3 regions of the Desulfosporosinus sp. BICA1-9 genome follow, and region 1 is predicted to be linked to each of the others. Evidence: predicted binding sites of a transcription regulator. Region 1 holds the regulator's gene; each other region holds the start of a gene.
What was found. The regulator LexA, encoded in region 1, represses DNA repair genes until DNA is damaged. The targets are predictions, from matches to a motif close to CNAACANNTGTTNG.

Region 2: JL57_RS21885 (putative DNA modification/repair radical SAM protein) is a predicted target of LexA. The motif match lies at 2,104-2,117, and genes of this name have one in related genera.
Region 3: JL57_RS16350 (putative DNA modification/repair radical SAM protein) is a predicted target of LexA. The motif match lies at 1,642-1,655, and genes of this name have one in related genera.

The regions. Positions count from the first base shown of each region.
Region 1 covers NZ_JUEE01000088.1:76,348-79,633, reverse strand. Annotated here, with positions in the region: gene JL57_RS11830 (D-alanyl-D-alanine carboxypeptidase family protein) at 1-375, opposite strand, end outside; gene JL57_RS11825 (M23 family metallopeptidase) at 493-1,281, opposite strand; gene lexA (transcriptional repressor LexA) at 1,425-2,039, shown strand; gene JL57_RS11815 (D-alanine--D-alanine ligase family protein) at 2,253-3,286, opposite strand, start outside.
Region 2 covers NZ_JUEE01000173.1:9,993-13,278, forward strand. Annotated here, with positions in the region: gene JL57_RS21880 (TIGR03915 family putative DNA repair protein) at 1-781, opposite strand, end outside; gene JL57_RS21885 (putative DNA modification/repair radical SAM protein) at 760-2,061, opposite strand; partial or broken gene JL57_RS35195 (CoA-transferase) at 2,425-2,707, shown strand; gene JL57_RS21890 (hypothetical protein) at 3,184-3,286, shown strand, end outside.
Region 3 covers NZ_JUEE01000136.1:19,345-22,630, reverse strand. Annotated here, with positions in the region: gene JL57_RS16355 (TIGR03915 family putative DNA repair protein) at 1-321, opposite strand, end outside; gene JL57_RS16350 (putative DNA modification/repair radical SAM protein) at 300-1,601, opposite strand; gene JL57_RS16345 (acetyl-CoA hydrolase/transferase family protein) at 1,917-3,209, opposite strand.

The DNA.
Region 1 (3,286 bases):
GCGTTGTAAGTCAGGATTTTGTGATTTAAGTATCTGGTTCGTTTGGGGATCAAGGAGTACGTAGCTTACCTTTGGCGCTATGTGCTCCGAAGCTGAACTTGAACTTGAAAATGAAGTATTAGTATTAGTATTAGTATTAGTAGTATTATCTTTACTTGTAGGTGTAGCAATTGCTATAGCAGCAGCTGTTGGTGTAGGAGTAAGTGAGGTCATGGACTTGAAGATTTTTAGTTTAGTTTCAGCTAATGTAATAAGGCCTTTGACCTTGGCAGGGCCTAGATCAAAATAGCGGAATCCTACCAACGATAATATTCCAATGAACATCACAAGTATAATTCCCTTTGATCTGAAATGTCTTCGCTTTTTATAGCTCAATGATTAACCCCTCCTAGGGCATCTCCTTAGTAATTACTTATGCTTACCCGAACTTATAGTTTCTGATTGCACAAACAAGGTTATTATAACTAATTTTAAAATATTGAGCAAGTTCCTTTATTTCATCCATAGTTGCCAAACTGCCAAAAAAGGATAGGGATTGACCCATTTTCCATTGGGTAGTTCAATTCCAAAATGAAGATGATCGGGTGTAGTCAAGGCGTCTCCAGTGTGCCCCATCCCTCCTATGGCCTCCCCTTTTTCGATTCGTTTTCCTTTACTAAGGTGCGGCGAACTATATTGCAGATGGGCGTAATAATAATAATTTCCATCATCCCCTCGTACTCCGACTCGTTCTCCACCCAGCCTGTTCCACCCTAACTGCTCAATCTTTCCCCCACAGATACTAACAATGGGAGTCCCTTCCTTTCCAAACAAATCTGTCCCTTCATGTCTGCGGAATCCTCCTTCTCGATCTGCACCAAAGCTATCATCGAACCAGGTCGCACCCTGCACAGGAAAGACATATTTCTCGGGATAATAATATGTATATTGCTTTAGGATATCCCGATGCCTCCGAACTTTTTTAAGGGAAGCTGACGGAAGCGTGCCCCAGTTTAAGTCTTTAAATAGAACTTGATTGCGAAGTTGGTCAATAAGCGCCTGAGCTTCTTTTTCTGGTAGAGTCGAACGGATTGCTAATAAATCCTCCCATGAAGCAGTAGGGGATTTGAGGCTATCTTCATGGCACTGTTTCACAAGAGTAGGTGTTACTGAACTCAAATACGGATAGATATCTTCTGATATATTAGGTGGCTTATGAAGTAAATGCCATGCAATCATGCCGAGTAAAATAAGAAATATGAGCTGAGCTAATCTGTGTTGGAGTCTGGTATAAATTCTCATCTTATTCCCCTACTTTCTTCAAAGATCATTTTCTTTTCACATTCTCGTTTATACTGACTATACATGATTCATTGCGAACATTTGTTTGCACTTTACGGCAATGGATGGTACAATATTCCTGAATAGATGGGGGTGTGATACTTATGTACCCGGATTTATCAATGCGTCAAACGAAGATCTTGGAATTTATTAAAGAAGAAATACGTAAAAAAGGATATCCTCCTGCCGTTCGGGAAATAGGCGAAGCTGTTGGTTTACTATCTAGCTCTACAGTGCATGGACATCTTCAGACCTTAGAGGAAAAAGGGTATATCCGGCGTGATCCTACAAAGCCTCGGGCCATCGAGATCTTGGATAGTTCTATTGACCCAATTGACAAGCAGAAAGCGATACATGTGCCCATTGTGGGTCGTGTAACTGCAGGACAGCCGATTTTAGCTGTGGAAAACATTGAAGGCACCTTTCCCCTTCCGGACGATCTGGTTCGTCAAGATAATGTTTTTATGCTTAAGGTTCAAGGAGATAGCATGATTGAAGCAGGCATTCTGGATGGAGACTACATTATCGTCCGTCAACAAAATGTAGCTAGAAACGGCGAAATCGTTGTGGCATTGATAGGTGATGAAGCAACTGTAAAACGATTTTTTAAAGAAAGAACGCTCATTCGGCTCCAGCCCGAAAACTCTGCTATGGAACCAATCTATTCCCAGGACGTCTCGATTTTAGGGAAAGTTGTCGGTGTCTTTCGTACCCTCTAATAAGACGCCCCCTAAACAATATGCACTAGAAAGAACGCTTACTATTACTCTTTCATTTTTTATCAGTATTTTATCAAAGCACTAAATTTGATAAATAAAATAAGGGGAGCAGAGATGGATATCCATCTCTGCTCCCCTTTATGATCGGGAATACATGAAACCTAAAAGTAGGACTCTTTAGTAGCGGTTAGCCATCGGTTGCCATCGGCAACCTTATTCAGGCGAGATTTTGGAGCTTTGTTTATCCTGAAATCGTTCTAAACCTAAAGTGATTAATTCATCAATCAAATCAGAGTACGGAATTCCGGTAACCTCCCAAAGCTTGGGGTACATTGAGATTTCCGTAAAACCTGGTAAGGTATTAATTTCGTTTAGGTAAATCTCGTTTTGAGGGGTTACAAAGAAATCAACACGACTCAAACCACAGGCTTCGACAGCACAGAAAGCTTCAACGGCCATCTTCTGTAAACGCTCTACGATAGATTGATCGAGGTCTGCCGGGATCAACAGTCTAGAACCAATATTGGAATACTTTGCTTCATAAGTATAGAATTCCTGCGCAGGTAAAACTTCTCCAGGAAGCGAGGCTTTTGGCCTGTCATTCCCCAGAACAGAGACTTCAATTTCTTGGCCAATAATTGTTTCTTCGACAACGATTTTACGATCGAAGTTCGCTGCAACCTTTAGCGCATTCTGCAATTCTAAGCGATGATGGGCCTTGGATATTCCCACACTTGAGCCTAGATTAGCTGGCTTTACAAAGCAAGGATAGCCTATCTTTGCCTCGATTTGATTAAGACTTGTTTCTACCTCGTTCAGTAAGTCTGAACGAAGTAACGTCAGGTAGCGTGCTTGGGGCAGCTCCTTTTCATGGAAAACGGCTTTCATCCGATCTTTGTCCATACCAAGTGAGGAACCTAAAACGCCTGATCCTACATAAGGGATATTAGCCATTTCGAGTAATCCTTGAAGAGTTCCATCTTCCCCATAGGGTCCATGAAGGACAGGAAAAATCAGATCAACTTTCCCTTGGTTTGGCAGAACACGACCATCTAAAGCAATAAAATGCGGGTTTGTCGGATCAATAACCAGCGTAACCTGACAAGCTTGATCTTGGGAAGGGAAGCCATCCTTGATCAATTTCCCTGGTAATTCCCCCCAAAACCATTGCCCAAGTTTATTAATGCCGATGGTTTCTACATTATAACGATTTCGATCAATGGCATTATAAATAGACTGGGCTGAAT
Region 2 (3,286 bases), on a different contig from region 1:
TTGGTGGTAGTTCAGTGGCAGTTTCCGCCACATGCCATTGAAATTCGGTCATTTGCCCCCAATACCGTTTCGGCATCAAAGTCATGCGACACCGTGGATTATTTCTACCTTCAATGGCAATCGTTTTATAGAATTGCTTCCATAAACGACGGTACTCAACTTCAGTACCATTAACTTCTGGCAACGTTAACTCGTCGACAAACATCAACTCAGCTTTTTGTGACCGATAAATTAAGGCCATACTGTGAGTTTTATCATAAATCATAAACGATTCGTTACGGAATCGGTCGCTAAAATGCAGTGATAGAAGGGGCAACACAAAGTTTTTGGGTTCTATCACCGCCACAAGCACCTCGCCATAAACGGAAAACCGGACAAATCCTTTAAACTTATGGCTTTCTGAGGTTAAGTGGCGTACTGCTTTTTGGAGGGAACAAACCGTATCATCCGTGAGCATCGTCATAACCTTGCTCCCATACTTAAACCCCAAACGCAGGAAATGATAGATTAATAATTCTTTGTGCGGAGCACACGTTAAAAAACCGAGCTTAACCAACTCCTGTGCTTGGGACGAAATCTTCAAAGGAATTGAGTTAAAAACTCTTTCCGCCTTATGTTCGTCCGTCTCAATCCATTTCGCTGTATCAAAAAGGCCCTGCTGTACACCCGGGGGGCGGATGACGCTAGGGATCTCCTTTTGCTCGTAGCTTTCAAAAACGCAACACATTAGTCCTACAAAGCTACCATCATAAGCGTAGATTAGATCTGTCCTGTCAGGCATTGCTGCACATCCTCGCTCCTAATGAAAGGCTCCCTAAAAAGTGACAGCTGTTCTGGATAATGAGACGTAAGCTTAAACTGATCGGACATAAGCGCTCTAATTGCTTCATCTGACGTTATTTTTAAACCTTCCATGATTTTTCCCTTACAGGTAATAAAATACTGCGCGCGTTTCAGGACAATACCCATCTTTTTAAGTCCAGAAAAATCAATCGGGCTGCTTCTCCTAGCTGTAAGAATACGCATGGCACTGGTCACGCCGATTCCGGGCACTCGTAAAAGCATCTCATAGGGCGCTTTATTAATCTCAAGAGGAAACTTCTCTAAATGGTTGAGTGCCCAATTGCATTTGGGATCAACCTGTAAATTAAAATTGGGATTTTGTTCATTAAGCAGTTCTTTTGCTTCAAAGCCGTAAAACCGTAAAAGCCAGTCGGCCTGATAAAGCCGATGCTCACGCATGAGAGGTGGTTTGATATCTACAGAAGGCAGCAGTGAATGTTCAGCCACCGGCATATAGGCAGAGAAAAAGACCCTTTTAAGATGGTATTTTTTATAAAGCCCTTCGGTTAGGGTTAATATCTTATGGTCTGTGTCAGGCGTCGCTCCCACAATAAGCTGTGTGCTTTGACCGGCCGGCACAAATTTAGAAGCATGACGAAATTTTACAAGGTCAGTACTGTTTTCCTGGATCTTAGTACTAATCAGTCCCATCGGACGCAGAATGGACTCCTTCGTCTTGTCCGGGGCTAAGAGCTTTAGACTCTCCTGAGAAGGCAGCTCAATGTTTATGCTCATCCGGTCGGCCAAAAGACCCAAGCGAGTAATGAGCTCACTATCTGCTCCAGGTATGGCCTTGACATGAATGTAACCGCCAAAGTGGTATGCGTTACGCAATAACTCAAGAGCCTTAATCATTTGCTCAATAGTATTGTTTGGATTTTTAATCACCCCAGAACTAAGGAATAAACCCTCTATGTAGTTACGTCGATAGAAGTTGATCGTAAGTTCTGCAAGTTCTACAGGCGTAAACCCCACTCTTACGATATCGTTTGATACACGATTGACACAGTATTTGCAATCAAAGACGCAGATATTAGTCATGAGCACTTTTAGTAAAGATATGCAACGCCCATCTGCCGAAAAGCTATGACATATCCCAGCTTTTGCAGCGCTACCTATAGTCCCTTGCTTGCCACTTCGATTTACACCGCTGGAGGTGCAGGCCACATCATATTTAGCTGAGTCTGACAAGATCGTCAATTTATCATAAATATCAATGTTCAACACCCCTAACTTCGCAACTATTAAATACTATAATACGAAACATATGTTCTTGTCAAAGAGAAAAAAGCCAAACGTTTGTAAGGGGTGTGATCGAGGTTTCAGCCATTCGTTTTGACTTTCTAACTCTAGCCCGGGTTTAAAGCCGCCTGAACGAATACATGATGCTCATCTTCGATATATACTGGCATTTGTCTAGAAATCCAGGATGATTATCGTACCGTATAGATAAATCCATATTTTGTTGGCATAGTAATTGCATCAAATACATATAGACAAGGATGGGGGAATGTGATTAAGTTACCATAGTTCCCCCATTTCACTCTAAGGAAGGTTGAAATTGACAAAAAGACAAAAGTAATACGTCTTGAAGAAGCTATCAGCAAGATTGAGAATGGCGTTAGTAAGCTCATTGCAACCCACATAGGCACGAACAAAGAAACCGGAAGGCAAATGTCAGCCGATGAGCTTGAAGTAAAGTTGGTACCCCAAGGAACGTTAGTCGAGCAGATTCGGGCAGCAGGCGCGGGTTTAGGGAATTTTGACTCCAACTGGGATTGGAACGATTGTGGAGGAAGGCAAGCAGAAGCTTGTAGTCAATGGTACAGAATATCTTCTGGAACTCCCTGTTCGCGCTAATCTATTAATGAGGAGTTGTTTCACTGGCAGTCCCAGAGCCGAACGACGGAGGAATCTATAACCGGGCAGAGGGATATCAACCAATTAACCAGTGGAGGGAATGTGTTGTTCTTTGTCAGGGAGTACAAAGAGGAGACGAAATTTACATCACCCTACAGACTACCAGAAAAGGACCAATGCATGAAGAGCATCTGATTTATCTTTTGCACATACTTCCATGAATTAACACCTCCTACAAATATTTTAACCAAAAATTTTAAAATTAGTAAGAACTCTTTTCTCAAAATGGTATAATCAGGGTAAATGAAAAGGAGGGAAATCATGCCGCGTCATGCCAGACAAGTATGCAAAACTGGTATCTAGCATTTGATGGAGCGAGATTAACCGTGGAGTACTCTTTCATGATGATGAGGATCGTCAGCGATATTTGGAAACTCTGACACGAATTACCGAGGATAGTTCAATAGCAGTCCTGGGATATTGCCTGATTTCCGAACAAAAGGACCAGGCCATAATTGCCCTTTGGAGTACATCACAGCAGCAACTGATGATATCTGCCTGGAAGACATTGAAGTAAAAGCTT
Region 3 (3,286 bases), on a different contig from region 1:
CATAACCTTGCTGCCGTGTTTAAACCCCAAACGCAGGAAATGATAGATTAACAATTCTTTGCGCGGATTACAGGTTAAAAATCCAAGTTTAACTAATTCCTGTGCTTGGGAAGATATCTTCAAAGGAATCGAGTTATAAACCCTATCCGCCTTATGTTCGTCCGTTTCAATCCATTTCGCAGTATCAAAAAGGCTCTGTTGTACACCAGGAGGCCGAATAAGGTTGGGGTTTTCCTTTTGATCGTAGCTTTCGAAGATACAACACATCAGTCCTGCAAAACTGCCATCATAGGCGTAGACTAAATCTGTCCTGTCAGACATTGCTGCACATCCTCTCTGGTAATGAGAGGCTCATTAAAAAGTGACAGCTGTTCAGGATAGTGTGATGGCAGCTTGTACTGGTCAGCCATCAGCACTCCAATGGCTCCATCTGATGTAATTTTTAGACCCTCCATGATCTTTCCCTTACAGGTAATGAAATACTGTGCGCGTTTTAGTACCACACCTATCTTTTTTAGTCCCGCAAAATCAAGCGGACCGCTTCTCCTAGCTGTGAGAATACGCAGGGCACTGGTCACGCCAATTCCTGGCACTCGTAAAAGCATTTCATACGGCGCTTTATTAATCTCAAGGGGAAACTTCTCCAGATGATTAAGAGCCCAATTGCATTTAGGATCGACCTGTAAGTTGAAATTGGGATTTTGCTCATCAAGCAGTTCTTTTGCTTCAAAGCCATAAAACCGTAATAGCCAGTCGGCCTGATAAAGTCGATGCTCACGCATTAGAGGTGGTTTAATATCAAGCGCTGGCAGGAGTGAATGTTCAGCAACAGGCATATAGGCCGAGAAAAAGACTCTTTTGAGGTGGAATTTTTTATATAGCCCTTCGGTTAGAGTTAATATCTTATGATCTGTATCCGATGTCGCCCCAACAATAAGCTGGGTGCTCTGGCCAGCCGGCGCAAATTTTGGCACATGATGGTATTTTACAAGATCCGTACTAGTTTCCTGGATCTTACTACTAATTAGACCCATAGGACGTAAGATGGACTCCTTTGTTTTGTCTGGAGCTAATAGCTTCAGACTCTCCTGGGAAGGAAGCTCAATGTTAATACTCATCCGATCGGCCAAGAGTCCCAAGCGTGTAATCAGCTCGCTATCTGCTCCAGGTATGGCCTTGACATGAATATAGCCGCCAAAGTGGTAATCGTTACGCAATAACTCAAGGGCCTTAATCATTTGCTCAACAGTGTTGTTAGGGCTTTTAATTACCCCGGAACTGAGAAATAAACCCTCGATATAGTTACGTCGGTAGAAGTTTATCGTAAGTTCTGCAAGTTCAAGGGGCGTAAACGCAACTCTTACAGTATCGTTCGACACTCGATTCACACAGTATTTGCAATCAAAGACGCAGATATTTGTCATCAGCACTTTCAGCAAAGATATGCACCGCCCATCAGCCGAAAAGCTATGACATATGCCTGCTTTTGCAGCACTACCGATACTGCCCTTCTTGCCACTTCTGTCGACACCACTAGAGGTGCAAGCGACATCATATTTAGCTGAGTCTGATAAGATAGTTAACTTATCAAAAATATCTATGTACAAACACCTCACTTACCCACTATCCATACTATAATACAAAACATATGTTCTTGTCAAAGAGAATGATACCGAACACTTGAGCTCCAGAAAGTATCTTACATCATTTATACATTCTGACGAGCTTACCCATTATTAAGTTCTTGTAATATGGCTAATTCTTGTGATATAGCTAGTTTTTGCGTTGCACTGTGTCGTTTATTGTGACATGAAAACGCTCCCCCCATGGTAGTAGGTTTTATTATTAACCTCTCTACCATGGGGGGAGCATATCAATGTTGAGATCGTCACTTGCATATTACCCCAGTCATTTTGCTAGATAATTTTAAATTGTCTTGCTGCGTGGCGCAGTTGATCCCGAAAATCAGGATGGGCAATACTGATCAGAGCGAGAGCCCTTTCCCTTGTGGATTTACCACGAAGTTTGACAACTCCATACTCAGTTACCACATGATCAACATAGTTTCTACCAGTAGTTACGCTCGCTCCAGGACTCAAAGTGGGAACAATCTTGGAGATTGTACCATTTTTTGCCGTAGACTTCAGGACGATAAAGCCTTTACCATCTGGGCACATAGTCACACCCCTGGCAAAATCCGACTGCCCTCCACTTCCTCCCCAAACCGTGGTTCCAATACTTTCAGAGCAACATTGTCCAAATAAATCAACCTCAATAGTAGCGTTGATACTGATCATTTTATGGTTTTGAGCAATAATGTTAGGATTATTAGTATAATCCACCGGATGTAATTCAATAGAGGAATTATTATTAACGTAATCAAACAATTTTCTGGTGCCCTCGACGATAGTAGCCACAATCTTGCCCTTATGAATGGATTTCTTGCTCCCGTTTAAAGCCCCACTTTCTACAAGATCTATAAGATAGTCAGTGATAAGTTCAGTATGTATACCTAGGTCCTTTTTATGTTCCAGAAACTTGCATACCGCAGTGGGAATACCTCCAATACCTACTTGAAGAGTGGAGCCATCTTCAATAAGATCAGCTATATAAGAACCGATCGTTTCATCCATCTTTGTTACCAGCGGAACAGGTAGTTCTATCATCGGCACATCATATTCTACGACCAAATCCACCTTGGAAATATGAATGTTGTTATACCCTCTGGTCCTGGGCATGTTGGGATTAACCTCTACAATTATATTCCGGGCAACTTCCATTGCAGCGAGAGTATAGTCACACCCTAAGCCAAAATTCAAATATCCATGTTCGTCCATTGGCGCAACAGTGAGCATCAGTACATCACAGCCGCTTTTTCTGATTAAACTGGGTATGTCGCCGAAGTTTGACGGCACATAGGTTGCAAATCCATCCCGAATTAGATTTCTCACAACATTTGTGACAAAAAAGGATTCTATGGAAATATGAGGAGCATAGGAAGGATCCATGTAACGGCGCTTGCGCCTTGACAAGAATTGCCGGAGAACCACACCTTGCAACTCATCCTTCCGATCGGCCAAAGCATCAAAAAGAATATTAGGCTCATTAGAAGCCGGTGGAGCCCAAATTACGTCGCCCGACTTGACTAACTTAACCGCTTCTTCCGGAGAAACCAGTTTCTGACGATATAGTTCGTGTGCGCTTAACATCCTATACCTCCTCTTTCAAATCTAGATTTACAACGCTTCCAACTTGCCAGTTAGCTGGCAACCTTTTAGCTCAAGAC